DNA from 4 places in the Streptomyces sp. NPDC059142 genome. Region 4 is predicted to be linked to each of the others. Evidence: riboswitches for the same ligand, from Rfam matches in the RefSeq annotation. Region 4 holds a riboswitch; each other region holds the start of a gene.

Region 1 (7,010 bases), on a different contig from region 4:
AGCGCCCGCAGGGTGGCCTCCCAGTCCAGCACCGGCGAGTCGAGCACGAGCCCGGCGATGCGCTCGCTGAGGGCGGAGTTCGCGGCGGCGTGCAGCGCCATCGAGGCGCCGGTGGACCAGCCGTGCAGGACCACGCGCTCGGCGCCGAGGCGGACGGCGTGGCGGATCGCCGCGTCGAGGTCGCGCCACTCGGAGTCGCCGAGGTGCCCCAGGCCGTCCGGGGAGCGGGGCGCGCCGGGGTCGCCCCGGTAGGAGATGTCGAGGACGGGCAGGCGCTGGGCCGCGAGGAACTCCATGACGTTCAGGGGGTGCTCGCGGGTGGTGCCGAGGCCGTGCACGGTGATCACCCAGGTGTCGCGCGGCCCCGGCACGAACCACGCGGGGAGGGAGCCGAGTTCGCCCGGGATCCACATGTTCTGGTGGGCGAGGCCCAGGGCGGTCCCGGGGTCGCCGCTGTGCACCTGCGGGGTGAGCCGGACGCGCCGCCCCGGCACGAGGGCGCCGCGGGTGACCCGTTCGAGGCGGCGCACCACGGTGTCGGCCGGGTGCGGGACACCGTCCAGGACCGGTCCCACGACGGCGTGCACGCCCGTCCCCTCGATCCCGTACGTTCCGGGGCGCAGGGAGGCGAGCGAGCGGGTCAGGGTGACCTGGCCGGCGGCCGTGGCGTGCACGGTGATCCTGGGGTCGCTGGGCAGGGGCCGCCCCGGCGGTGCCTTGAGCGCGGCATCGCTGGCGTACCGGCCGGCGGCGACCGCAGCCGCGCCGACCCCGAGCACTGTGGTGACGGCCGCTGCCGTCGCTGTAGCCGGGCGCACGCTCCCAGTGTCACCACCCGCGCCGGACCCGGCCAGCGGGCGGGGGCCGTCGGGGGCGCGGGACGGGCCCCGCCGCGCCGCGGCCTCGTCCCCGCCGCCGGATCCGATGCCGTCGGGGGCCCCGGCGCCGTCCGGCGGGTCAGCCCCGCTGGCCGTAGCCGCGCAGCTTCTCCCCCACCTCCCGGACCTGCTCCTCCGTGAGCAGCGAGGGCCGGTGTCCCGGGACCGCGCTCGCCGTGAGCCACAGGTGGCACATCCATTCGAGCTGAGCGGTGCGGTCGTACGCCTGGGCGAGGGTGTCGCCGTACGCCACCGTGCCGTGGTTGCGCAGCAGGCAGGCCGTGCGGTCCACCAGGGCCTCGCACATCCCGCGGGCCAGCTCCGCCGAGCCGTACAGCGCGTACGGGGCGACGCGGACCGGGCCGCCGAGGGCCGCCGCCATGTAGTGGATCAAGGGGAGTTCGGGGACGAGGGTGGAGACCGCGGTGGCGTGCACGGCGTGGGTGTGGACCACGGCCGTCGCGGACGTGTCGCGGTATACGGCCAGGTGGAGCGGGAGTTCGCTGGTGGGGGCGAGGGTGCCGAGGACCTGCCGTCCCGCGAGGTCGACCGCGATCGCGTCGCCGGGTGCGAGCCGGTCGTACGGCACTCCGCTCGGGGTGACGAGGACCAGGTCGCCGACCCGGACCGAGACATTGCCCGAGGTGCCGACGACCAGCCCCTCCGAGGCCGTTCTGCGGGCGGTGGCGACCAGCTCCGCCCAGGCCCGTTCCAGATCGTCCCGTCCGGTCGCCGGTTCGCCCGCTCCGGTCGCCGATTCGCTTGGTACGCCGGTCAGTTCGCCGTGTTCGCCGGTCCGCTCATCCGTCATACGCCGATCCTGCCAGGCGCCGCCGGGATCTCCACGGAGTGGGTCACTCCGTAGACCCACCCAGTTCATCTTCCGTTCACCCTGACTCCTTACGTTCACCGAGGCCACCGACGTCGAACGATTGCCTGGGTCCTGGGTCAATGGAACACATCACGCTGCTGCTCGCGATCGTGATCGTGACAGCTCTCGTGTTCGATTTCACGAACGGTTTCCACGACACCGCCAACGCGATGGCGACGACCATCTCGACCGGCGCTCTGAAGCCCAAGGTCGCGGTGGGCATGTCCGCGGTCCTGAATCTCGTCGGCGCGTTCCTGTCCGTGGAGGTCGCCAAGACGATCTCCGGCGGGCTCATCAACGAACAGGGCATCAGAACAGAAGTGATCTTCGCGGCGCTCGTCGGCGCCATCCTGTGGAACCTCTTCACCTGGCTGCTCGGACTCCCGTCCAGCTCCTCCCACGCGCTCTTCGGCGGCCTGATCGGCGCCACCCTGATGTCCGTCGGCGCCTCCGGCGTCAACGGCGGGGTCGTGGTCACCAAGGTCCTGATCCCCGCGCTCGCCGCTCCCGTGGTCGCCGGACTCGCCGCCCTGCTGGCGACGAAGCTGACGTACCGGATCGGTCGCGGTACGGACGACAAGGCCACCGCCAAGGGGTACCGGGCCGGGCAGATCGCCTCCGCCGGGCTCGTCTCCCTCGCCCACGGCACCAACGACGCGCAGAAGACGATGGGCGTCATCACGCTCGCCCTGGTCACCGGCGGCGTCCTGGCCCCCGGCTCCAACCCGCCCCTGTGGGTGATCGTCTCCGCGGGCGTCGCGATCGCCCTCGGCACGTACCTCGGCGGCTGGCGCATCATCCGCACCATGGGCACCGGCCTCACCGACCTCCAGCCGCAGCAGGGCTTCGCCGCCCAGACCAGCGCCGCGACGGTCATCCTGGCCTCCTCGCACCTGGGCTTCTCGCTCTCCACCACGCAGTCCTGCTCCGGCGCCGTGATGGGCGCGGGACTCGGCCGCAAGGGCGGAGTGGTGCGCTGGTCCACCGCGACCCGGATGTTCGTCGCCTGGGGGCTGACGCTGCCGGCCGCGGGACTGGTCGCCGCCGGCGCCGAGTTCCTGACCGGCCAGGGCACCTGGGGCATCACCGTCGTCGCGATCCTGCTGGTCGCCGGCTCCGCCGGGATCTGGCTCGCCTCGCGCCGCCGCCCGGTCGACCACACCAACGTCACCGACGAGCCCGCCACCACCGGCTCCGCCGCCGAGCCGGCCGGGGTGGTCACCACCGCCATGGCGGCCGTCACCCCGCCTCCCCCGGCGGGCGCCCCCGGCCAGGACCTCTCGGCCACCATCCCGGCCCCCGCGGCCACCGCCCCGGACCAGGCCGAACCGGCCCGCCCCGCCACGGTGTAAGGAAACGACCCCATGGACATCGACTGGGCAGCACTCGCCTCCGTCTTCGGCGTCAGCCTCGTGGCGACCGTCGCCCTCGTGGGCCTGTTCACCCTGGGCATCGTGGGCCTCGCCAAGCGCGGCTCCACGGCCGCGCCGGGACCGGCCTCCACCTCGGCCGCCGCCTCCACCCCCGCCACCGGCCCCGCGCCGCTCGCGGCCCGTGCCGGCGCCTACCTGTGCTTCGCGCTCTGCGCCGGGGCCGTCGCGTACGGGATCAGCCTCATCGTGGCCTGAGCCCACGAGCACCACGCCCCAGGAGCCCCGCATCGGCCGACCGGCCCGATGTGGGGCTCCGCACACTGTCCCGTCGCAGGTCAAGGATGAGTTGACGGGTGTTGCGGAGCGTGGTGGACTTCCGGGGCCATTGACGACGGCAGCAGAGGAAGCCGGTGCGAATCCGGCGCGGTCCCGCCACTGTCACTGTGAGCATGCCTCCAGGAGCCAGGAACTCTCGCCGTCGTACTCCGAACGTCGAACCGGGGCGCGGACCCTGAGTGAGGACACTTCGCCATGCCTGGCTGCGGTTGTGCCGCGCGGGGCGGCTCAGCCGCCCCTGCCGCCGAGCGGGTCTTCGCGTACGGCGCCGCCCTCGGCCTGCTGGGCGACCGGCTCTTCGGCGATCCGCGCCGGGGCCATCCGGTGGCCGCCTTCGGACGGGCCGCCGGGGCCGTCGAGCGCGCGCTGTGGCGCGACCACCGCGGCTGGGGCGCGCTGCACACCGTGCTCTGCGCCGGAGGCGCCGCCGGGGCCGCGGCACTGGCCGCCACCGCGGTACGCCGCAGCCCCGCCGCCTCCGTGGCGCTGACCGCCACCGCCACCTGGGCCGTCGTCGGGGGCGCCTCGCTGGGCCGTGAGGCGCGGACCGTGGGCGCCGCGCTGGCCGCCGGGGACCTCGAAGCCGCCCGGCGGCGCCTGCCGCATCTGTGCGGGCGCGACCCGTACGCCCTGGACGAGGCGCAGATCGCCCGCGCCGTCGTGGAGTCCGTCGCCGAGAACACCTCCGACGCCGTCGTGGGCGCCCTGGTGTGGGGCGCGGTCGCCGGGGTGCCGGGGCTCGCCGGGTTCCGGGCCGTGAACACGCTGGACGCGATGGTGGGTCACAAGAGCGAGCGGCACCGCCGGTTCGGCTGGGCCTCGGCCCGGCTCGACGACGTCGCGGGATGGCCGGGGGCCCGGCTCACCGCCGCGCTGGCCGTCGCCGCCGGGCCCGACAGACGCGGCGCGCTGCGGGCCGTACGGCAGGACGCGCACCGCCATCCGAGCCCCAACGCGGGCCCGGTGGAGGCGTCGTTCGCCGGGGCGCTGGGGGTACGGCTCGGCGGGACGCTCGCGTACGGCGGGCGCGTGGAGCACCGCCCCGTCCTGAACGCCGCGGGACGCCCGGTCGGGGTCCAGGACATCGAGCGCGCCGTGCGGCTGGCCCGCCGGGTCAACGTGCTCGCTCTCGCGGTCTGTGTCACGGGCCGTCTCGGGTACGGCGCGGTGCGCGCGGCCCTCACCACCAGGAGGCGCGGATGAGCCGGAACAGCGGGGGCACGGGGCTCGGCGGAGGGCTGCTGATCGCGGGCACGACCTCCGACGCGGGCAAGAGCGTCGTCACGGCGGGGATCTGCCGCTGGCTGGCGCGCCGGGGGGTGAAGGTCGCGCCGTTCAAGGGCCAGAACATGTCGCTGAACTCGTTCGTGACCCGCGAGGGCGCGGAGATCGGGCGCGCCCAGGCCATGCAGGCGCAGGCCGCGCGCGTGGAGCCGACCGCGCTGATGAACCCCGTCCTGCTGAAGCCGGGCAGCGACCGCAGCAGCCAGGTGGTGCTGATGGGCAAGCCGGTCGGCGAGCTGAGCGCCCGCGGATTCTTCGGAGCGCCCGGCGGGCCGGCCCCCGGGAGGACGCTGCACGGCGGCGGCCGGGAGGCGCTGCTCGAACCCGTACTGGCCTGCCTGGCGGAGCTGCGGTCCACGTACGACGCCGTGATCTGCGAGGGCGCCGGCAGCCCCGCCGAGATCAATCTGCGCCGTACCGACATCGTGAACATGGGGATCGCACGGGCCGCGCGGCTGCCGGTGGTCGTGGTCGGGGACATCGACCGGGGCGGGGTCTTCGCCTCCTTCTTCGGGACGACCGCGCTGCTCGGCCCGGAGGACCAGGCGCTGGTGGCCGGGTATCTCGTCAACAAGTTCCGGGGCGATGTCTCGCTGCTGGAGCCGGGGCTCGACATGCTGCGCGGGCTGACCGGGCGGGCGACGCTCGGGGTGCTGCCCTTCCGGCACGGTCTGGGCATCGACGAGGAGGACGGGCTGCGGATCTCGCTGCGCGGTGGCGCCCGCGAGTCGGTGGTGGCTCCCCCGTACGGCGCGGACGTGCTGCGGGTCGCGGTCTGCGCCGTACCGCTGATGTCGAACTTCACCGATGTGGACGCGCTGGCGGCCGAACCCGGGGTCCTGGTGCGGTTCGTGGACCGGCCCGAGGAGCTGGTCGACGCGGACCTGGTGATCGTGCCGGGCACGCGCGGCACGGTGCGGGCGCTGGCGTGGCTGCGGGAGCGGGGCCTGGCCGACGCGCTGGCCCTGCGGGCCGCCGAGGGCCGCCCCGTGCTGGGGATCTGCGGCGGCTACCAGATCCTCGGCGAGCGGATCCACGACGAGGTGGAGTCCCGGGCGGGTGAGGTGGCCGGGCTCGGACTGCTGCCCGTACGGGTCAGGTTCGCGCGGGAGAAGACCCTCGCGCGGCCTTCGGGAGTGGCCCTCGGCGAGCCGGTCGAGGGGTACGAGATCCACCACGGCGTCGCGGACGTGCGCGGCGGGGACGCCTTTGTCACGGACCCGGCGGGGCGGGCGCTGGACGGCTGCCGGGTCGGCGCCGTCCAGGGCACGCACTGGCACGGGGCGCTGGAGAGCGACGCCTTCCGGCGGCGGTTCCTGGCGGAGGTGGCGCGGACGGCGGGCCGGCGGTTCGTCCCCGCGCCGGACACCGGCTTCGGCGCGCTGCGCGAGGAACAGCTCGAACTCCTCGCCGACCTCGTCGAGGAGCACGCGGACACGGCCGCGCTGCTGCGCCTGATCGAGGAGGGCGCCCCGGCCGGACTGCCGTTCATCCCTCCGGGAGCCCCGTGAGCACGGTGGGTCCGAACACGGTGGGTCCGAACACCGTGGGACCGAACACCGTGGGACGCCGTCCGGTCACCGATGAGTCATTCGAAGGAGCGATCAGCCTATGAGCACCCCCTTTCCGTTCACCGCCGTGGTGGGGATGGACGATCTGCGGCTCGGCCTGCTGCTGAACGCGGTCAGTCCGGCGGTCGGCGGCGTTCTCGTACGGGGTGAGAAGGGCACGGCGAAGTCGACGGCGGTACGGGCGCTGGCCGCCCTGCTGCCCGAGGTGCCGGTGGTGACGGGGTGCCGGTTCAGCTGCGACCCGGCGGCGCCGGATCCGCGGTGCCCGGACGGGCCGCACGGGGACACGTCCGGCGCGGCGCGCGCCGCGCGGATGGTCGAGCTGCCGGTGGGCGCGTCGGAGGACCGGCTCGTGGGGGCGCTGGACATCGAGCGGGCCCTGTCGGAGGGCGTGAAGGCGTTCGAGCCGGGGCTGCTCGCGGACGCGCACCGCGGGGTGCTGTACGTGGACGAGGTCAACCTGCTCCACGACCACCTCGTGGACCTGCTGCTGGACGCGGCGGCCATGGGCGCCTCGTACGTCGAGCGCGAGGGCGTCTCCGTACGGCACGCCGCGCGCTTCCTGCTCGTCGGGACGATGAACCCGGAGGAGGGCGAGCTGCGGCCTCAGTTGCTGGACCGCTTCGGGCTGACCGTCGAGGTCGCGGCGTCGCGCGAGCCCGATCAGCGGGTGGAGGTGGTGCGGCGGCGGCTCGCG
Region 2 (7,010 bases), on a different contig from region 4:
GCCGCGGCGGCGAACGCCGGTACGCCCGGCACCACTTCGTACGGCACGCCCGCCGCGTCCAGCCGCCGCATCTGCTCGGCGACGGCGCTGAAGACGGACGGGTCGCCCGAGTGCAGCCGCGCCACGTCGTGGCCCTCGGCGTGCGCACGGACCAGTTCGGCGGTGATGCCGTCGAGGTCCATCCTGGCGGTGTCGATCAGCCGCGCGTCCGGCGGGCACTCGGCCAGCAGCTCGCGCGGGACGAGGCTGCCCGCGTACAGACACACCCGGCACGCGGCCAGCCTGCGGGCGCCGCGCACCGTGATCAGGTCGGCGGCGCCGGGGCCGGCGCCGATGAAGTACACCGTCATCGTTCGTCTCCTGATCCTGGTACTGGTACTGGTACTGGTACTGGTACGGGTCCCGGTGCGGCCTTCGTGACCGCCCACTGCGTGACCGGCATCGCCTGCCGCCACCCCGTGAAGCCGCCGACCGGCGCCGCGTGCGCGACCGCCAGCCGCACCAGCTCCCCGCCGAACCGCCGGTACCGGTCGGCCAGCACCGCCTCGGACTCCAGCGTCACCGTGTTCGCGACCAGCCGACCGCCCACGGGCAGCGCGTCCCAGCAGGCGTCGAGCAGCCCCGGCGCGGTCAGCCCGCCGCCGATGAACACCGCGTCGGGCACCGGCAGTCCGGCCAGCGCCGCGGGCGCCGCGCCGACGGTGACGCGCAGCCCGGGGACCCCGAGCGCCCGCGCGTTACGGCCGATGCGCTCGGCGCGCGCCGGATCGCGTTCCACCGACACCGCCCGGCAGGACGGATGCGTACGCAGCCACTCGACCGCGATCGAACCGGAGCCGCCGCCGACGTCCCACAGCAGCTCCCCCGGCGCGGGGGCCAGCGCGCCCAGCGTGGCGGCGCGCACATGGCGCTTGGTGAGCTGGCCGTCGTGCTCGTACGCGGTGTCCGGCAGCCCGGGTACGGCGCCCAGGTGCGGCGCGCCGGGTGCGCGGCGGCACTCGACGGCCACGACGTTGAGCGGGTCACCGGCGGGCGCGTCCCACGTGTCGGCGGTCCCGGTGAGATGGCACTCCCGGTCCGAGCCGAGCTGTTCGAGTACGTGCATCCCGCTCGGCCCGTAGCCGCGCGCGCGGAGCAGCGCCGCCACCTCGGCGGGGGTCGCGGCGCCCGCGCTGAGCACCAGCACCCGGCGGCCGTCGTACAGCGCGGCGGCGAGCCGGTCGACCGGGCGCCCCACGGCGGTCACGACCTCCGTGTCCTCCACCGGCCAGCCGAGCCGGGCGCAGGCGTACCCGACGGACGAGGGATGCGGCACCACCCGCAGCGCGGCGGCGCCGACGACCTCGCCGAGCGCCCGCCCGATCCCGTAGAACATCGGATCCCCGCTGGCCAGCACCGCGATCCGGCGGCCGGCGTGCGCGGCGAGCAGTCCGGGCACGGCGGGGCGCAGCGGCGAGGGCCACGCCACCCGCTCGCCCGGGCACCCGTCCCGGGGCAGCAGTCCGAGCTGCCGGTCCCCGCCGATCACCACGTCCGCGGCGCGCAGCGCCTCCCGCGCGGCGCCGGAGAGCCCGGCCCAGCCGTCGGCGCCGATCCCGACCACGGTCACCGGTGTGCGCGAGGCGGAATCAGGGGGCGGGACACTCACTGCCGTACACCTCTGAACTGGGAGAAGACCGACCCCGCACTCTACTGTCCGCCCGCCCGCAGCCCCGCGACGGGTGCCCCGGCGCCCGCCCCCGGCGTGCGGCTCGGCGCCTGCCGCGGCTCGATGCCCGCGAGCAGCGCCCGTACCGTCTCCCGCGCGAAGTCCGCCTCGTCCGCGGGGCGCACCACGCCCTCCGGGGGGTCCGGCGCGAAGAACAGGTCGAGGAACGCGCGGTGGAAGCACGCGCCGATCAGGAGCATCGCCGCGGCGTCGGGGTCGATGCCCGCCGACACCCGGCCGCGTTCCTGTTCCGCGCGCAGATAGCCGGCCAGGCAGTGGGTCGCCTCCTGCGGGCCCGCGTCGGTGAGATCGAGCCTGGCGCGGTGGGCCGCGAGCAGTCCGGGGCTGGCGAAGAGCGACGCGGCCATCGGGAACGAACGCCGGTAGAAGAGGACCGCCACCCGGGCCACCTCCTCCAGGTGCCCGGCCACCTCCCCCTCGCCGACGCGCCCGGGCAGCCGGGCCAGCGCGTCCGTGAAGCGCGGGACGCGCTCGTGCAGTACGCGGACGAAGATGTCCTGCTGGTCGTGGAAGTGCTTGTAGAGCGCCGCCTCGGAGCAGCCCGCCTCGCGCGCGATCTGCTTGGTCGTCGTACGGGTCAGTCCGACGCTGCTCATCAGGTGCGCCGCCGCGTCGAGGATCCGCGAGCGGGTCAGGGCGCCACCGGTCAGGGGCGGCGGGGAAGCGGCTTCTTCATCCATGGCACGGATCGTACTGATTTCATTTCATCCTGTGAGTGAGCGTTCACTTACCGGGGTAAGTGTCCACTCACGTCACAAGAAGCCCGAAAGCGGACGAACGCCGAAGACGGGCGAAGACGGACCGAGAACGGAACCGAAGAAGACCACGAAAACACGAGAACACGAGGACACAAGGACACGAGGAAGGGAGAGGCCAATGAATCTCGCGGTGCTCGGCGCCACCGGCGGCGTGGGACGGCAGATCGTCGTCCACGCCCTGGCGGACGGCCACAGGGTGAAAGCAGGGGTGCGGGACCCGGCCCGGATGGATCTGACGGGCGACAAGCTCACGGTCCTGCGCACGGACGCCCTCGACGCGGGCTCGGTGGGGGAGGTCGTCGAAGGCGTCGACACGGTCCTCTCGGGCGTGGGCCCCACCGCCCGCCACGACCCGGTCAGGCCCGCGTACACCTCGGCGCGGGCGACGGTCGCGGCGATGTCGGCGGCCGGGGTGCGGCGCCTCGTCGTGGTGAGCGCGGCGCCGCTGAACCGTACGGGAGTGGCGCGGACCCGGCTCGCACACCGGGTGATCACGCCCATGATGTGGGTGCTCCTCAGGGAGATGTACACCGACCTGGAGCTGATGGAACGGACCCTGGCCGACAGCGAACTCGACTGGACGTCGGTACGGCCGCCCCGGCTGACGAACAGCACGGGCCGGGGCGTCTACCGGCACGCGATCGACGCGGGCCCGCCCGGCAACCGCATCGCCCGCGCCGATGTCGCCCGCGCCATGCTCGACTTCATGGCGGCGCCGCAGACGGTGTGCCACGTGGTGGGCGTCAGCGAGTGACCTCCCCCACGGCCCCGGCGGCGGCCGGCACGGCACCGGATGCGGCGGAATCCACCCCCGGCCGGAGCGCCCGCTCGGCCAGCGCGCCGAAGATCAGCCCGAAGGCCGTCCACAGCAGAGCCTGCACACCCAGCGACGCGAGCCTGAACTCCCAGAGCAGCGCGGCGGGGAAGGACGCGGGCACGGCGTCGGAGTTGGCGGGCAGCACCAGACAGGCGAGGGCCACCACGGCCACGTAACCGCCACCGGCGACGAGCGACGCGTTCCAGTTCCCGAGCCGTGGCGCCAGCCGTCGGCCCGCGATGACGGCGACGACCGCCAGCAACACGCTGAGCAGGATCATCAGGAAGAAGAGCGTGGTGCGTCTGCCGATGGTGTCGGGGTTGCCGACGGCGGGCGGCGCCGCCGGATACTTCAGGAACGGCACCAGATAGACGGTGGTGAAGGCGGCGCCCGCGACCAGCGCGGCGGTCGCCCGTGGCCCGAACCGGCCGATCCTGCCCAGGCTCACGGCGAAGACCAGCGAGGCGATACCGCCCAGGGCCACTCCGTACACCAGGACGCCGGTGGCGAGCCCGAACGTCGACTGGACGGGCCGGCTGACCAGTTCCTCCTCTTCCTCCTCCTCGGGCGCGGCGGAGTCTCCCGCAGCGCCGTGCTGATGCGCCGGGGCCGACCTGCTCTCCTCCTGCGCGATGGAGTCCCGTACGGACGGCTCACCCGCGAAGTAGGCCAGCGCGAAGGCGAGAAGCCCGGCCAGCACGCCCGCGACCATGCCGCGGACCAGGAGGATTCTGACGGTGGAGGCATGCATGCGCGTATATCTCCGTACTCTCGTGCTCCGTGAAAGCCGTCAGGTCAGTGGCAGGGGAAGCCGAGCAGATGACGGCCGTCGTGCACCCACTCGTGCACTCCGGCGCCGGAGATCACCGACGTCGCGCCCTGTTCGGCGCCGACGAAGTAGAGCAGCACCAGCATCAGGGTGCCGACGAAGACCGCCCACGGCAGAACGGCGCGCAGCGGCAGCGGAGCCGGTACGGCGGCGGTGGACGAGGTGGGCGCGACGGCCCCGGTCGTAGACGCTATGGACGACGCCATGACAAATCCTCCTTGGGGAACTCGCGTCCCGTTGCATGGAGCTCGAACGACGGCCTTCGGGTCTGACTCACCGGGCCCCCGCCGCATGGCACGCGGCCGGTCCCGGCATACAGTGGCGCGACCGTGCCGGAATCTCACCGGACTTCCGTCTCGCCGTCGTGGATATCGACGTGAAGGTACCGCGAACCGGCAGACGGGCCAAGGGGGCCCTTGTCATGACGATCCGCGTGCTGCTCGTCTCACCCGCCATCGGACCGGCCCTGCGCGCGGCCCGCTTCGGCGAGGAACCGCCGGAGGGCCGGGCCCCCGAGGCGCCGGGGAGCGGGGCCGTGGAGAGCGGGGCCGTGGAGAGCGGGGCCGTGGACGCCGCGGGGAACGGCGCCGCGACGGCCGGCGGCAGGTGCGCCGCGCAGGACGACGGCGCCGTGGACGCCGCCGGGGTGCGCCAGACCGAGGCCGTACGGGAGGACTTCCTCCGCACCGCCCGTACCGCCGCCCTGTACGTCTCGCCCACGCCCCGCTGCCGTGCCACCGCCCGTCTGCTCGGCCTGGACGCCCGGCCACTGCCGGACCTCGCGCCCTGGGCGATGGGCCGCTGGCGGGGCAGGACCCTCGACGAGGTCGCCGCCGCGGAACCGCGGGAGGTGAACGCCTGGCTCACCGACCCCGCCGCCGCGCCGCACGGCGGTGAGACCCTGCTCGCGCTCCAGGCCCGCGTCGGCCGGTGGCTCGACACACTCGGCCAGGACACCCCCCGCGTGGTCGCCGTGGCCGAGCCGGACATCGTCCGCGCCGCCACCGTCCACGCGCTCGGCACGGCCGCGGCGACGTTCTGGCGGCTCGACGTACGGCCGCTCACCGCCATCGAACTCACCGGCCGGAACGGCCGCTGGAACCTGCTCAGCGGCCGTCCGCTCGCCGACGGGGGCGCCGGGGAGGAGAACTGAGAATCAGCCGCGGCCCTTGGCGCGGTCCAGGGCGGCCACACCCACGGCCGCCAGACCGACCTGGATGATCAGCTCGATCCAGTCGAAGCCCTTGGTGTCCGCGACGCCGAACGCCGCCGCGATGAACGTACCGACGAGCGCCGCGACGATACCGACGCCGATGGTCCACAGCACCCCGATGCGCTGGCGCCCGGGCACCACGAGCCGTCCGAGCACACCGATGACGATGCCGACGACGATGGCAACGAAAATGCCGGAAATCTCCATGTCCCCTCCTCTTCGCCCACTTACTGTCGAAAGTGGTGCTAGCGGAACGTGTGCCCGCCCTGGAGCCGCCGAATCCTCACCACCGCCGCACCGGCCCCCGCGCCCCCAAGTCCCCACATCCCAGGGGGACTTACCGCAGCGGCGCCCAGGCCCACCTCGTCCGCGCCCTCACCGCGACGGTCGGGGCCCCGCCCACGGCGTACTCCCCCGCCCGCCCCCGGAAATCCCTGGCCCGCCCGGCCGCGCGGTGACATCCTGACAGCGTGAACGGACCGGAGATCCACATCGCCTTCGCCCCCGAACTGCGCCTCTTCGTCCCGGCCGAGCGACGCGAAGGACGCACCGCCCTGCGCACCGACGGCTCGTCCACCCTCGGCCACGCCGTCGAATCCCTCGGCGTCCCGCTCACCGAGGCGGGGCCGCTCCTGGTCGACGGCCGCGAGGTGCCCTTCTCCCACATCCCGGCCGCGGGCGAATCCGTGGAAGTACGCTCCGTGCCCCGCCCGCAGACCGTGCCCGGCGCGCCCCTGCGCTTCCTCCTCGACGTCCATCTCGGCACCCTCGCGCGCCGCCTGCGGCTGCTGGGCGTCGACGCGGCGTACGAGAGCGAGGACCTGGGCGACCCGGCCCTGGCCGCGCTCTCCGCCGCCGAACGCCGGGTGCTGCTCTCCCGCGACCGCGGACTGCTGCGCCGCCGCGAGATCTGGGCCGGCGCGTACATCTACAGCGACCGCCCGGACGACCAGCTCAGGGACGTCCTCCAGCGCTTCGCCCCCGTCCTCGCCCCCTGGACCCGCTGCACCGCCTGCAACGGCGCCCTGGGCCCGGCGGACAAGGAGTCCGTCCAGGAACAGCTCCAGCACGGCACCCAGCGCGGCTACGACGTCTTCGCCCGCTGCGCGGCCTGCGGACGGGTCTACTGGCGCGGCGCCCACCACGCCCGCCTGGCGGCGATCGTCGACGACGCGGTACGCGAGTTCGGCGGCGCGGCGGCGTAACGGCGGTCCGGCCGGGTCAGAAGACGTACCGGTCCCCGGTGTCCGGCGCCAGGACGCGGTGCCGGTGGTTCTCGGGGTTGGGGTCGTCCGCGCCGCCGTTCCACGCGGTGTCGACCCGTACGACGATCTCGTCCGGCGTGCCCGCCGTCCGCAGGTCGAGCGTCAGCTCCTCGCTCCGCCCGACCGGCCGGAGCCGCCCCGTACGGCACAGGACCGTACGGTCGCCGCCCCACAGACAGGCCGGCGGCAGCGGCCCGCCCTCGGTCACCGCGGCCGAGAAGTCGAGCCGTACGGTCGCGCCGGCCAGCCCGGACGGCCCGTGGTTCTCGGAGCCGAGCAGAACCGTGAGACGTCCGCCCGACAGCGACACATGCCCGTGATGGGCGAGATCGGCCTCGGGGGCCTCCCCGCTCCGCCCCGGCGCGCTCGCTCCGGCACCCGGAGCCGCGCCCATGACCA
Region 3 (7,010 bases), on a different contig from region 4:
CCCTTCGAATCGTCGGATCCACACGCCGCGAGGCCGATCACCATGCCTGCGACGCCGACCGCCGCGATGAGCTTGCGCTTCACGCCACCCTCCTCAGGGACACTGCAACCCCCCTGGCCCCTTTAATGGTTTAGACCATTAGGCCAGTAGGGAGTGAGCTTGGCCTAGACCTTTAGGGGTGTCAAGGGTGTATAAGAAGGGCAGTCGTGTCCGTTATCGGACCGACACCTGAGAGAGGGCGACGACCCGTGGCCGGACCGTGCCACCATGTGAGCCGCGACAGACGGAGGAGCCGGTGACGGCAGCAGCGCAGGAGTCGGGAAGGCAGGCCATGGCCACGGACGGGGTCGGTACGGAGACCGAGGGCGGACCCGCCACCCGTACGGCGCGCGTGCCCAAGTACTACCGCTTGAAGCGGCACTTGCTCGACATGACGGAGACGCTGCCGCCCGGAACGCCCGTACCGCCGGAGCGCACCCTGGCCGCCGAGTTCGACACCTCGCGGACGACCGTGCGCCAGGCCCTCCAGGAACTCGTCGTCGAGGGCCGGCTCGAACGCATCCAGGGCAAGGGCACCTTCGTCGCCAAGCCCAAGGTCTCCCAGGCCCTCCAGCTCACCTCGTACACCGAGGACATGCGCGCCCAGGGGCTCGAACCGACCTCGCAGCTCCTCGACATCGGCTACGTCACCGCCGACGACACCCTCGCCGGGCTCCTCGACATCACCGCGGGCGGGCGCGTGCTGCGGATCGAGCGGCTGCGGCTGGCGAGCGGTGAGCCGATGGCCATCGAGACCACGCACCTCTCGGCGAAGCGCTTTCCCGCGCTGCGCCGCTCTCTCGTCAAGTACACGTCCCTCTATACGGCGTTGGCGGAGGTGTACGACGTGCATCTCGCCGAGGCCGAGGAGACCATCGAGACCTCGCTGGCCAACCCGCGCGAGGCCGGGCTGCTCGGTACGGACGTGGGGCTGCCGATGCTGATGCTCTCGCGCCACTCGCTGGACGCGGCCGGTGAACCGGTGGAGTGGGTACGGTCCGTCTACCGCGGCGACCGCTACAAGTTCGTGGCACGCCTCCAGCGCCCGCGCCCCTGACGTCCGGCACGGGAATTCCCCTCAGGCATACATAAACCCACCGCCCGCGGGCAGTTAACGTACCGGGATATGGGCTGGTGGTGGCGTGTCCCGGGATGGTCCCCTAGATTTCCTGCGCATTACGCGTGACGCATGACGCATCAGGCGGTACGCAGGTGACCAGTGAGGGGACGACTCGCCATGCCAGAGCCCGCGCCGAACGACACCCCGTCGACGGACACCCGGCCGAAGGCCCCAGGGGGCCTCAGCCCGAGATCCATCGCCGTCTGGACCCTGGTCGCGCTGGTGGGCGCGGCGGGCTGGGGGGTGCTCGCCCTCTCCCGGGGCGAGGAGGTCTCGGCGGCGTGGATGCTGGCCGCCGCCCTCGGCTCGTACGCGATCGCCTACCGCTTCTACTCGCGCTTCATCGCCAACCGCGTCCTCAAGGTCGACAAGACCCGGGCCACCCCGGCGGAACGGCTGGACAACGGGGTCGACTTCCACCCCACCGACCGGCGCGTGCTGTTCGGCCACCACTTCGCGGCCATCGCGGGCGCGGGGCCCCTGGTCGGTCCCGTGCTCGCCGCGCAGATGGGGTATCTGCCCGGCACGATCTGGATCGTCGCGGGCGTGATCTTCGCCGGCGCCGTCCAGGACATGGTGACGCTGTTCTTCTCCACCCGCCGCGACGGCCGTTCCCTCGGCCAGATCGCCCGGGACGAGATCGGCCCCTTCGGCGGCGCCGCCGCGCTCATCGCCGTCTTCATGATCATGATCATTCTGCTGGCCGTGCTGGCGCTGGTCATCGTCAACGCCCTGGCGCACTCGCCGTGGGGCGTCTTCTCCATCGCCATGACCATCCCGATCGCCCTCTTCATGGGCGTGTACCTGCGGATCCTGCGCCCCGGCCGGGTCACCGAGGTCTCGCTCATCGGGGTGGCGCTGCTGCTGCTCGCCATCGTGGCGGGCGGCTGGGTCGCGGAGTCCTCGCTCGCCGACACCTTCACGCTGGAGGCCGGGACGCTGGTCATCTGGATGATCGCGTACGGCTTCCTCGCCTCCGTGCTCCCGGTGTGGATGCTGCTGGCACCGCGCGACTACCTGTCGACGTTCATGAAGGTCGGCACGATCGTGCTGCTGGCGCTGGGCGTGGCGATCGCGCTGCCGACGATGAAGATGGACGCGGTCACCGAGTTCGCGAGCCGCGGTGACGGACCGGTCTTCGCCGGGTCCATGTTCCCGTTCGTCTTCATCACCATCGCGTGCGGCGCGCTCTCGGGCTTCCACTCCCTGATCTCCTCGGGCACGACGCCGAAGATGGTCCAGAAGGAGACCCAGATCCGGATGATCGGTTACGGCGCGATGCTGACCGAGTCGTTCGTCGCGATCATGGCGCTGATCGCCGCCTGCATCATCGACCCGGGTCTGTACTTCGCGGTCAACTCCCCCGCCGGGGTCATCGGCGGTACGGTCGAGTCCGCCTCGCAGGCGGTCGCGAACCTGGGCTTCACCATCTCGCCCGACCAGCTCGCCCAGGCGGCGAAGGACGTCGAGGAGACGAGTCTGCTCTCGCGGACCGGCGGGGCGCCGACCTTCGCCCTCGGCATGGCGGAGATCTTCTCGTCGGTCGTCGGCGGCACCGCCATGAAGGCGTTCTGGTACCACTTCGCGATCATGTTCGAGGCGCTGTTCATCCTCACCACGGTGGACGCGGGGACGCGTGTCGGCCGCTTCATGCTCCAGGACATGCTCGGCAACGTGTACAAGCCGATGCGCCAGGTGAGCTGGAAGCCCGGCGTCTGGTTCGCCAGCGCGGTCGTGGTCGGCGGCTGGGGCTACTTCCTCTGGGTCGGTGTCCACGACCCGCTGGGCGGCATCAACCAGCTCTTCCCGCTCTTCGGCATCGCCAACCAGCTCCTGGCGGCCGTGGCGCTCGCCGTCTGCACCACGCTGCTGGTCAAGTCCGGCCGTCTGAAGTGGGCCTGGGTGACGGCCGTGCCGCTCGCCTGGGACGCCGCCGTCACCCTCACCGCGAGCTGGCAGAAGATCTTCTCCGGCGACCCGAGGGTGGGCTTCTTCACCCAGCGCGACGTGTACCAGTCGGCCATCGACCGGGGCGAGGTGCTGGCCCCCGCCAAGACCATGGACGACATGCACACCGTCGTCACCAACTCCACGGTGGACGGGGTCCTCTCGGCCATCTTCGCGGTCCTCATCCTGGTGGTCATCGCGGACGCGGGACGGGTCTGCTTCAAGGCGATCCGCGACCCGGAGAGCGCCCGGCTGACGGAGGTCCCGTACACCGAGTCCAGGATCGTCGCCCCCGCCGGCATGATCCCGACCAAGGAGGAGAAGGCCGAGCTGGCCGCCGCCGAGGCCACCAGGGAGCGGGAGACCGTCCCGGCGGGAACGGGCCCGGCGTGACCGGGCTACGGAACGGCCCCCGAACCCCGACCGGAAGCGGGGCCGGAAGTCGCCCGCGCGACACGGCGGAGCGGCTGCGGCACGTGGCGCGGCGGATCCGCTGGTACGTGCGGGAGTTCACCGGCGAGTCGGCGTACGAGCGCTACGTGGCCCACGCGCGGGCCCACGCGGGCGCGGGCGGCCCGGCGGGGGAGATCATGACCCGCCGCGCGTTCGAACGCAGCCGCACGGACGCCCGCGAGGCCGATCCGCGCGAGGGGTTCCGCTGCTGCTGAGCCCTCACCGGGCAGGCTGCCCGCACCGGGCAGCCTGGCCGCACTGCGCGGACCTCGGGCCGCCGGACCTCTCCCACGGGTCCGGCGGCCCGTTCGTCGTCAGCTCAGCGCACCCAGTCCTTGAGCTGCCCGGTCTCCAGCGTGATCCCGACCGGTTCGGAGCCACAGCTCCGGGCGGGACCGCATACGGATACGTGTCAGCCACTGCACGATGCGTCCGTGGTCCCCGTCCGGCACGACCCTGCTCCTGATCTTCCCGTCGATGAGTCCAGCCGGATACTCGTGATGGTGCGGGCCGTTATCGCGGTGGCCTCGTCGAACTCTTCGGGATGGATCTGGGATTCGTAGTCGATGACCGTCATGGGGATACCTCCGCCTTGTCCTCATGACGATAGCGGAGGGGTCCGACAATCACGGGGCGAAGCGACCCACGACACAACATCTGGGGGGTGACGCAGCGCGCGCCCCCCAGATGTATGCTCGACCTCGCTGTCGACGCAGGGGAATCCGGTGTGAATCCGGAACTGTCCCGCAACGGTGTACTGTGGCGCGCTTTGTCGTGCCCGCCAGTCCGAACACCTGCCGGCAGTGCGTCCGGCTCGACCGATCCGGGCGCCCAGACGTCCGGGCCTCGCGGTTGGGCCGGTGGACGCGGCGCGGTGTGCCTCCCCTCAAGGGCAGGGGTGCGTCCGCGTGCGCGGACCCGTGCCTCCTCGTGGCCCAGAGCCGAGCGAGGGAGAGCACCACGTGACCATCGCGCCAGCGGATCCGGTTTCAGTTGTCTCGGCGGCGGTTGCGGAGGCGGGGGCCGGGAACGGAGCGGCGACCGCAGCCGGGCAGTCCGACGCCCCCGGCACCGCGCTGCTGCGGACCCTGACCGAGCTGACCGCCGATCTGCCCGACGCCGACCCGGGCAGGATCGCCGCCGCCGCGCTGCGCGGCCGCAACGCCCGCTCGGACGAGGCCGAGCTGCGCGAGCTGGCCACGGAGGCGGCGGCCGGACAGATCTCCGACGATCCGGCCTACTCCCGTCTCGCCGCCCGGCTGCTCACCCGTACGATCGCCGACGAGGCGGCCTCCCAGGGCGCCGTGTCGTTCTCCGCGTCCGTCGCCGTCGGCCACCGCGAGGGCCTGATCGCGGACCGTACGGCCGCCTTCGTCACCCGCCACGCCGAGCGCCTCGACGCGCTGATCGATCCGGCGGCGGACGACCGCTTCGGCTACTTCGGGCTGCGGACGCTCTACAGCCGCTATCTGCTCCGGCACCCGCTCACCCGCCAGGTGATCGAGACGCCCCAGCACTTCATGCTGCGCGTCGCCGCCGGGCTCGCCGAGGACGAGAGCGCGCACGCGCTCGACGAGGTCGCCGCGCTCTACCGGCTGATGAGCCGGCTGGACTACCTCCCCTCCTCCCCCACCCTCTTCAACTCCGGCACCCGTCACCCGCAGATGTCGTCCTGCTACCTGCTGGACTCGCCGCTGGACGAGCTGGACTCGATCTACGACCGCTACCACCAGGTCGCGCGGCTCTCGAAGCACGCGGGCGGCATCGGCCTGTCGTACTCCCGTATCCGCTCGCGCGGTTCACTGATCCGGGGGACGAACGGCCACTCCAACGGCATCGTCCCGTTCCTGCGGACCCTCGACTCCTCCGTCGCCGCCGTCAACCAGGGCGGCCGGCGCAAGGGCGCCGCCTGTGTCTACCTGGAGACCTGGCACGCGGATCTGGAGGAGTTCCTCGAACTGCGTGACAACACGGGCGAGGAGGCGCGCCGTACCCACAATCTCAATCTGGCGCACTGGATCCCCGACGAGTTCATGCGCCGGGTCGAGGCGGACGGCGAATGGTCGCTGTTCTCGCCCGTGGACGTACCGGACCTGGTCGACCTGTGGGGCGACGCGTTCGACGCCGCGTACCGCAAGGCGGAGGCCGACGGTCTCGCCCGCAGGACGATCAAGGCGCGTGAGCTGTACGGCCGGATGATGCGCACCCTCGCGCAGACCGGCAACGGCTGGATGACCTTCAAGGACGCGTCGAACCGTACGGCGAACCAGACGGCCGAGCCCGGCCACACCGTCCACTCCTCCAACCTCTGCACGGAGATCCTGGAGGTCACGGACGACGGCGAGACGGCCGTCTGCAACCTCGGCTCGGTCAACCTGGGCTCGTTCGTGGACGCGGCCACCGGCGAGATCGACTGGGAGCGGCTGGACGAGACCGTCCGTACCGCCGTCACCTTCCTCGACCGGGTCGTCGACATCAACTTCTACCCGACCGAGCAGGCGGGCCGCTCCAACGCCAAGTGGCGCCCGGTGGGCCTGGGCGCAATGGGGCTCCAGGACGTCTTCTTCAAGAAGCGGCTGCCCTTCGACTCCCCCGAGGCCGCCGCGCTCTCCACCCGGATCGCCGAGCGGATCATGCTCGCCGCCTACGAGGCGTCCTGCGACCTCGCCGAGCGCAGCGGCCCGCTGCCCGCCTGGTCGAAGACGCGCGCCGCGCGCGGGGTGCTCCACCCCGACCACTACGACGTGGAGCTGCACTGGCCCGAGCGCTGGGCTGCGCTGCGCGCCCGGGTCGCCAGGACCGGTATGCGCAACTCCCTTCTCCTGGCCATCGCCCCGACGGCGACCATCGCGTCGATCGCGGGCGTGTACGAGTGCATCGAGCCGCAGGTCTCGAACCTCTTCAAGCGCGAGACGCTCTCCGGGGAGTTCCTCCAGGTCAACTCCTACCTGGTGGAGGAGTTGAAGCGGCTCGGCGTCTGGGACGCGCAGACGCGCGAGGCGCTGCGCGAGTCCAGCGGCTCGGTGGCGGGCTTCACCTGGATCCCGGCCGAGGTGCGCGAGCTGTTCCGTACGGCGTGGGAGATCCCGCAGCGCGGACTGATCGACATGGCGGCGGCGCGTACGCCGTTCCTGGACCAGAGCCAGTCGCTGAACCTCTTCCTGGAGACGCCGACCATCGGGAAGCTCAGCTCGATGTACGCGTACGCCTGGAAGAAGGGGCTGAAGACCACGTACTACCTGCGCTCGCGCCCGGCGACCCGGATCGCGCGCGCGGCCGGCGGGCCCTCGGCGCCGAGCCCCGCGTCCGCTCCCGCCGCCACCCCCATCCCCGTACAGACGACGCCGGCCGACGAGGCGATCGCCTGCTCCCTGGAGAACCCCGAGTCCTGCGAGGCATGCCAGTAATGACCACCGAGAAGAACCTCCTGGACCCGGGCTTCGAGCTGACG
Region 4 (7,010 bases):
CGGCACCGGCCCGGGGACGGGGCAGTTGACGCTGAGCGCCCAGCACTGCCCGGACGCCGTCGAGGCCACCTCGTACAGCGCCTGGTGGGACAGACCGAGGCTTTCGCCGAGGACGAACGCTTCACTGACGGCGATCATGGAGACGCCGAGGATCATGTTGTTGCAGATCTTCGCGGCCTGTCCCGCCCCGGGCCCGCCGCAGTGCACGGCCTTCTTGCCCATGGCCTCCAGCAGGGGTCGCGCCTCGGCGAACTCGGCCTCGCCCCCACCGGCCATGAAGGTCAGGGTGGCGGCCTCGGCCCCGACCACGCCGCCGGAGACGGGCGCGTCCACGGCGCGCAGGCCCGCGGCGAGGGCCCGTTCATGAGCGGTGCGGGCATCGGCGACGTCGATGGTGGAGCAGTCGACGAAGAGGGTGCCGGGTCGCGCGGCGGTGAGGATGCCGTCGTAGAGGCCGAGGACGTGGCGTCCGGCGGGAAGCATGCTGATGACCACGTCGGCGACGGCGACGGCCTCCGCCACGGACGTGACGGGCTCGACACCGGTCCGGGTGGCGGCCTCCACGGCCGCGGGGACCAGGTCGTGGCCGAGCGGCCTTGGTCAGGTTGGCGGCCATGGGGCCGCCCATGTGTCCGAGTCCGATGAACGCGATGGTCCTGCTCACCAGACCACCTCCTCGGTGGTGTCGGATCCGGCGGCGAGGCGGAGTTCGCTCTCGCCGAGGGGGGTGAAGAAGCGGTCGACCTCCGCGTCGCCGACCTCGGCGAGAGTGGCCGGCGTCCAGCGGGGGTTGCGGTCCTTGTCGATGACCTGGGCTCGGATTCCCTCCACCAGGTCGGGGCCGCGCAGACAGGCGCAGGAGACGCGGTACTCCTGGTCGAGGACCCGCTCCAGCGGGCCGAGCCGGCGGGCCCGGCGCAGAGCCCTCAGGGTGACTTTGAGTGCGGTCGGGGACTTGCCGAGCAGGGTCCCGGCGGTCTCCTTGGCTGCCGGATCCTCCTGGGCGAGGAGCCGCTGGACGATGTCCTCGACCGTGTCCGCGGAGAAGCAGCGGTCGATCCAGTCCCTGCGGGCGGCCGATTCCTCTGGCGGCGGGTCCTGGACGTGACGCCCGAGAGCCTCGTGCACCGGCAGTTCGGCAAGGTCGTCGACGAAGGACCGGAGCGAGTCCGAGGGCATGTAGTGGTCGGCGAGCCCGCACAGCAGAGCGTCCGTGGCGCCGATCGGTGCCCCCGTGAGTGCGAGACGGGTGCCCAGCTCTCCGGGCGCGAGGGCGAGGAGGTAGGTGCCGCCGACGTCGGGGACGAAGCCGATGCCGGTCTCCGGCATGGCGATCCGGGACCGCTCGGTGACGACACGGACGCTGCCGTGCGCGGAGACACCGACGCCGCCGCCCATCACGATCCCGTCCATCACGGCGACGTACGGTTTCGGGTAGCGGGCGATCCGGGCGTTGAGCCGGTATTCGTCACGCCAGAAGCCGGCCGAGGCTGCTCCGTCGCCGTCCCGGGCGTCGTCGTGGATGGCGCGGATGTCGCCACCGGCGCACAGACCACGCTCCCCCGCGCCGGTGAGGACGACGGTCCCGACGGCCGGGTCGTGCTCCCACTCGCTGAGCGCCTCGTCGATACGGAGCACCATCTCGTGGGTCAGGGAGTTCAGGGCCTCCGGGCGGTTGAGGGTGATGTGCGCGGCGTGGCCGCGCGTACGCAGCAGGACGTCGCTCATCCGAACGCCTCGGTCAGACCGCGGGCCACGATGACGCGCATGATCTCGTTGGTTCCTTCCAGGATCTGGTGGACCCGCAGGTCACGGACGATCTTCTCGATGCCGTACTCGCTGAGGTAGCCGTAGCCGCCGTGCAGTTGCAGCGCACGGTCGGCGACCGAGTAGCCGGTGTCGGTGGCGAACCGCTTCGCCATCGCGCACAGGTACGGCGCCTGCGGATCGCCCCGGTCGAGTGCCTGTGCGGCCTGCTGGACCAGGGCACGAGCGGCGGCGAGTTCCGTCGCCATGTCGGCGAGCCGGAAGCGCAGGGCCTGCGCGTCCAGGAGCCGCGCGCCGAATGCCTCGCGGTCGGCGAGGTGGACCAGGCTGCGGTCGAGGGCGCTGCGGGCGCCGCCCAGGGAGCAGGCGGCGATGCCGAGCCGACCTCCGTTGAGGCCGTTCATGGCGATACGGAAGCCTTCGCCCTCGCGGCCGAGGAGGCGGCCGGCGGGCAGCCGTACGCCGTCCAGAACGACCTGACGAGTCGGCTGGGCGTTCCAGCCCATCTTCCGTTCGTTCGGCCCGAAGGAGAGGCCGGTGTCGTCCTTGTCGACGAGGAACGCGGACACCCCGTCGGCACCTTCACCGCCGGTGCGGGCCATCACGACGTACAGCTGGGAGGCTCCGGCACCGGAGATGAACTGCTTGACGCCGGTGAGTACCCAGCCGTCGCCCTTCCGTACGGCGCGGCTGGTCAGGGCTGCCGCGTCCGAGCCGGCGCCCGGCTCGGTCAGGCAGTAGCTGGCCAGGTCGTCCATGGCGCACAGGCGCGGCAGCCACCGCTCGCGTTGGGTGTCGTCGCCGTAGTGGTCGATCATCCAGGCGACCATGTTGTGGATGGAGAGGTAGCCCGCGATGGACGGGCAACCGGAGGCAAGGGTCTCGAACACGAGGACGGCGTCGGCTCGGCTGAGGCCCGCTCCTCCGGACTCCTCACGGACGTAGACGCCTCCGAGGCCGAGTCCGGCCGCCTTGCGCAGCACGTCCACGGGGAAGTGCTTGTCGCGGTCCCAGTCCAGGGCGTGCGGGGCGAGGTGGTCCTGGGCGAAGTCGAGCGTGGTCTCCACGAGGGCCTGCTGGTCCTCGGTGAGCAGGGTGCTGGTCATGTCGCTCACCCCATCGTGGGGATCGTGAAGCTCGCGCCTTCCCGCAGGCCGGCGGGCCAGCGCGAGGTGACGGTCTTCGTCCGGGTGTAGAAGCGGATGGCGTCCGGCCCGTGCTGGTTGAGGTCGCCGAATCCGGAGCGCTTCCAGCCGCCGAAGGTGTGGTAGGCGACGGGCACGGGGATGGGCACGTTGACACCGACCATGCCGGTGTTCACGCGCCGGGTGAAGTCGCGTGCGGTGTCACCGTCCCGGGTGAAGATCGCGACACCGTTGCCGTAGAGGTGCTCGCTGGGCAGGCGCAGGGCCTCCTCGTAGTCCGCCGCCCGGACGACCGTGAGGACCGGGCCGAAGATCTCCTCCTGGTAGATACGCATGGCCGGGGTGACCCGGTCGAAGAGCGACGCGCCGGCGAAGAAGCCGTTCTCATGACCGGGCAGGACGAAGTCCCTTCCGTCCACGACGAGTTCCGCACCCTCCTCGACCCCGAGGTCGACATACGAGCGGACCCGGTCGACGGCGTCCTGGCCGACCAGTGGACCGAAGTCGGCCCCGGGGTCGTCGCTGCGGCCGATCCGCAGCGAACCGATGCGCTCCTTCAGCCGGGCCACGAGCGCGTCCGCGGTGTCCTCACCGACCGGGACGGCGACGGAGATCGCCATGCACCGCTCGCCCGCCGATCCGTACCCCGCGCCGATCAGGGCGTCCACTGCCTGGTCGAGGTCGGCGTCCGGCATCACGATCATGTGGTTCTTGGCGCCACCGAAGCACTGGGCGCGCTTGCCGTGAGCCGCCGCGGTGGCATAGACGTGCGCGGCGACCGGGGTGGAGCCGACGAAACCGAGCGCTGCCACGCGAGGGTCTTCGAGAAGGGTGTCGACGGTCTCGCGGGCGCCGTTGACGACGTTGAGGACACCGGGCGGCAGCCCTGCCTCCAGGAACAGTTCGGCGAGCCGCAGCGGGACGGACGGATCCCGCTCGGAGGGCTTGAGGATGAAGGCGTTGCCGCAGGCCAGGGCGGGGGCGGCCTTCCACAGAGGGATCATCGCGGGGAAGTTGAACGGCGTGATTCCCGCGACCACTCCGAGCGGGGAGCGCAGGGAGTGGACGTCGATGCCGGTGCCGGCGTTGTCGGTGAACTCACCCTTGAGGAGATGTGGGATACCTGCGGCGAACTCGACTACCTCCAGGCCGCGTTGGATGTCGCCGTGTGCGTCCGCGATGGTCTTTCCGTGCTCGGCGGACAGCAGCCGGGCCAGTCCGTCCTTCTCCTGCTCGACGAGCTGGAGGAATCGCATCAGGACCCGGGCGCGGCGCTGCGGGTTCCACTCGCCCCACTCTGGTTGCGCGTTGGCGGAATCGGCGATGACCGCCTCCGCCTCGGTGCGGTTCGCGAGGGGCACCAGGGCCTGGACCTCGCCGGTGTTGGGGTCGTACACCTCGCCGTAGGACCCCGAGGTGCCCCGGGTGTGTTTGCCGCCGACGAAGTGGGTCAACTCGCGCGCGGAGGCGCGTTCGTGCTCGCGGACCATGACTGCCTGCTCTCGTCAGGAGGGATCCGGGGATGGCACACGCCGTCACCGCACACGCACGCGGGTGGCGTACGGATACCGGGGGCGCGAGATCGCGTATGGCCGGAGTCCCGTCAGAGGGCGGGTTCACCAGGGTTGTGGGTACACACCGGTGCCATGCGTGTCAGCTCCATCCTCGTGGACAACACGGAACATCCCACGGCCGGTATCCTGACTCCCGGATCAGCGCGCGCCGTCCGCCTTCCCGACATCCAGCTCGTCAGTGGCGTCCTGCTCGACGGCGTACTCCCCGGTCACAGTGGCGGGACCGCGCCGGAATCACACCGGCTTCCCTGCACCGCGGGCCTTCACCGCGACTATATAGTTGGACGTCCTAGTAAATCTAGCCTCCGAGACCGCCTGTCGCCTTCGCCGCTGGTCAGGGGTTTCCGGATGCGTCCGTACGGGGCGCGGCGAAGCGCGCCGGGGCACGGAGACGAGCCCGGCGGGCATCACGCCGGAAGGTGGTCAGCACCGCCGGACGTGGTGCTGGTCCTGCCGTGCGGTTCTCCGCCGGAGCGCACCCTGCGGGAGGCGGACCTGCTCACCCGCCTGCCCGGCTGGGCCCATCTGCGCCGCAGTGGCATCCCGGGGTCCCTTGGATGTGCCCGCCCGCTGCTGGTGAAGGGCGAGAAGACGATCACGAGCAGAACATCTGTACACGCTCTGTACCGTCAGGGCCCGAGCAGGAGGCTGTGGGCGCGCTCCTTGGCGGACGCTTGACGCTTGGCGACGTACCGCCAGTTCACGACTTTCCACATGGCCTCGATGAAACGGAGCCCTGCGGAGGAGGGGCAGGGCTCCGAGGGTGCGGGAAGCGGTCACCCGCCCCCAGGGCCCGCGAAGGCCCTACGCGCCCCGTCATCGCGGCGAGCACCAAAAGCCAGCCCGGGTAAGAGCCACTCCGATATACGGGTAATCAGGATCGATACGGGATGGGGCACTCCGGGCCGACACGATGGTCAGGCATAATGCGCGGCGTACACCTGAGCGACGGGAACCAGGAAGCCGGTGCGAGTCCGGCGCGGTCCCGCCACTGTGACCGGGGAGCGACCCCCTATGCCACGGCCCACCGGCCGGAAGGCGGGGCGAGCGGCGATCCGGCAGCCAGGAGACTGGCCCGTCGCTTCACCAACTGTCCGGGGCGTGGACTCCCCAGGAAGAGGTCTGTGATGCGCGTCGCGAACTGGCGGCCGACCGGGGCGTCTTTCTGCTTGTTCCGGTGTCCGGAACCCAGTGGAAGGCTCGGCACACCATGACGTTTCCCCTTGCGCGCCGCCGGCTCCTGACCGGGGCCGGTGCGCTCGCCGCCGGAGCGGCTCTGGCGGGCTGCTCCCCCGGCAACGCCCCCGGCTCCTCCCAGGGACGCAGGCTGCGCGCCGCCTTCAGCGCGGGCGGGTCGCAGGAGACCCTGGACCCGCACACAGCTCCGCTCTTCATCGACCAGGCCCGCGCCAAGGCGTTGTACGACAGCGTCCTGACGTACAAGGACGACATGTCGGTCCAGGCGAGGCTCGCCGAGAGCTGGGAGAGCGACAGCTCCGGCAGCCGCTGGCGCGTACGTCTGCGGGACGCCCGGTTCCACGACGGCAGGCGCGTCACCGCGGCCGACGTTCTGTGGAACTATCGGCGTATAGCCGACCCGGCGACCGGAGCATCGGCCCAACAGCTCTTCGCCGGCGTCGATTTCAGCGCGAGCCGGGCGTCCGGCCGAGACCTCACCCTTGTCCTCACCGCGGCCGACTTCGAGTTCCCGGCGGCGCTTGGCGCTGCCGGCACCGAGATCGTCCCGAAGGACACCAAGGACTTCGACAGGCCCATCGGCTCGGGTCCCTTCCGCTACCGCTCCTTCCGTCCGGGCGGCAGCACCCTGTTCACCGCGTGGTCGGACCACTGGGACGGCGGGCCGGACATCGAGGAACTGGAGTTCGTACCGGTCAACGACGAACAGGCGCGGCTCAACGCCCTGTTGTCCGGACAGGTGCACTACGCCCACGATCTGTCAGCGGCCTCGGCGACGCGGCTGGCCGGCCGCGACGGGCTGCGCGTCCTGCGGACGAGGCTGAGCACCATGCAGGCCGTCCTGCTCCGGCTCAACCGGGCTCCCTTCGACGACCCACGCCTCGTCCGGGCGTTCACCCTCGGGCTCGACCGGGACCGGCTCGTCGAAGTCGCCCTCGCCGGACACGGCACCGCGGGCAACGACCTCTTCGGGCAGGGACTGCGCGGATACCCAGCCGGCCTGCCCGCGCGGGAACGTGACGTCGACCGGGCCCGCGCGCTGGTCGAGGAAGCGGGCGCGAACGGCCTGACGATCGCCCTGGAGACCAGCGATGCCGACCCGACCTGGGGCAACGCATCCTCACTCATCGCCGGCCAACTGAAGGACATCGGTTTCAAGGTCACCCCGCACGTTCGCTCGGCCGCCACGTATTTCGGCGAGATCAAGACCAAGGGCGTCGCCGCTCACAGCCGTACCGCCACCCTGCCCGTCACCACGCACCTGCGCTCCCGGCTGCGCGCCGACGCACCCAACAACCTCACCGGATACGACGACCCGGCCTTCGAC

Evidence for each region. A riboswitch is a leader RNA that binds a small molecule or an ion and turns the genes downstream of it on or off. The one in region 4 is predicted to bind cobalamin.
Region 1: another riboswitch for cobalamin. It lies ahead of ACFXPK_RS17070 (cobalamin biosynthesis protein); the one in region 4 lies ahead of ACFXPK_RS04350 (CoA-acylating methylmalonate-semialdehyde dehydrogenase).
Region 2: another riboswitch for cobalamin. It lies ahead of ACFXPK_RS26230 (CbtB-domain containing protein); the one in region 4 lies ahead of ACFXPK_RS04350 (CoA-acylating methylmalonate-semialdehyde dehydrogenase).
Region 3: another riboswitch for cobalamin. It lies ahead of ACFXPK_RS18730 (ribonucleoside-diphosphate reductase subunit alpha); the one in region 4 lies ahead of ACFXPK_RS04350 (CoA-acylating methylmalonate-semialdehyde dehydrogenase).

Annotation. Positions count from the first base shown of each region.
Region 1 covers NZ_JBHZDA010000041.1:14,228-21,237, reverse strand. Annotated here, with positions in the region: gene ACFXPK_RS17090 (alpha/beta hydrolase) at 1-818, opposite strand, end outside; gene ACFXPK_RS17085 (class II aldolase/adducin family protein) at 958-1,689, opposite strand; gene ACFXPK_RS17080 (anion permease) at 1,830-3,101, shown strand; gene ACFXPK_RS17075 (hypothetical protein) at 3,114-3,377, shown strand; cobalamin riboswitch at 3,498-3,617, shown strand; gene ACFXPK_RS17070 (cobalamin biosynthesis protein) at 3,654-4,661, shown strand; gene ACFXPK_RS17065 (cobyric acid synthase) at 4,658-6,253, shown strand; gene ACFXPK_RS17060 (putative cobaltochelatase) at 6,354-7,010, shown strand, end outside.
Region 2 covers NZ_JBHZDA010000090.1:16,608-23,617, forward strand. Annotated here, with positions in the region: gene cobM (precorrin-4 C(11)-methyltransferase) at 1-350, opposite strand, end outside; gene cbiE (precorrin-6y C5,15-methyltransferase (decarboxylating) subunit CbiE) at 347-1,648, opposite strand; gene ACFXPK_RS26215 (TetR/AcrR family transcriptional regulator) at 1,690-2,409, opposite strand; gene ACFXPK_RS26220 (NAD(P)-dependent oxidoreductase) at 2,606-3,241, shown strand; gene ACFXPK_RS26225 (CbtA family protein) at 3,231-4,055, opposite strand; gene ACFXPK_RS26230 (CbtB-domain containing protein) at 4,100-4,339, opposite strand; cobalamin riboswitch at 4,377-4,532, opposite strand; gene ACFXPK_RS26235 (histidine phosphatase family protein) at 4,555-5,286, shown strand; gene ACFXPK_RS26240 (GlsB/YeaQ/YmgE family stress response membrane protein) at 5,290-5,553, opposite strand; gene ACFXPK_RS26245 (Mut7-C RNAse domain-containing protein) at 5,817-6,551, shown strand; gene ACFXPK_RS26250 (hypothetical protein) at 6,568-7,010, opposite strand, start outside.
Region 3 covers NZ_JBHZDA010000048.1:1,326-8,335, forward strand. Annotated here, with positions in the region: gene ACFXPK_RS18710 (extracellular solute-binding protein) at 1-83, opposite strand, end outside; gene ACFXPK_RS18715 (GntR family transcriptional regulator) at 332-1,096, shown strand; gene ACFXPK_RS18720 (carbon starvation CstA family protein) at 1,277-3,499, shown strand; gene ACFXPK_RS18725 (YbdD/YjiX family protein) at 3,574-3,774, shown strand; cobalamin riboswitch at 4,234-4,376, shown strand; gene ACFXPK_RS18730 (ribonucleoside-diphosphate reductase subunit alpha) at 4,522-6,966, shown strand; gene ACFXPK_RS18735 (ribonucleotide-diphosphate reductase subunit beta) at 6,957-7,010, shown strand, end outside.
Region 4 covers NZ_JBHZDA010000006.1:32,295-39,304, forward strand. Annotated here, with positions in the region: partial or broken gene mmsB (3-hydroxyisobutyrate dehydrogenase) at 1-664, opposite strand, end outside; gene ACFXPK_RS04340 (enoyl-CoA hydratase/isomerase family protein) at 661-1,728, opposite strand; gene ACFXPK_RS04345 (acyl-CoA dehydrogenase family protein) at 1,725-2,873, opposite strand; gene ACFXPK_RS04350 (CoA-acylating methylmalonate-semialdehyde dehydrogenase) at 2,879-4,402, opposite strand; cobalamin riboswitch at 4,585-4,772, opposite strand; cobalamin riboswitch at 5,400-5,580, shown strand; gene ACFXPK_RS04355 (ABC transporter substrate-binding protein) at 5,697-7,010, shown strand, end outside.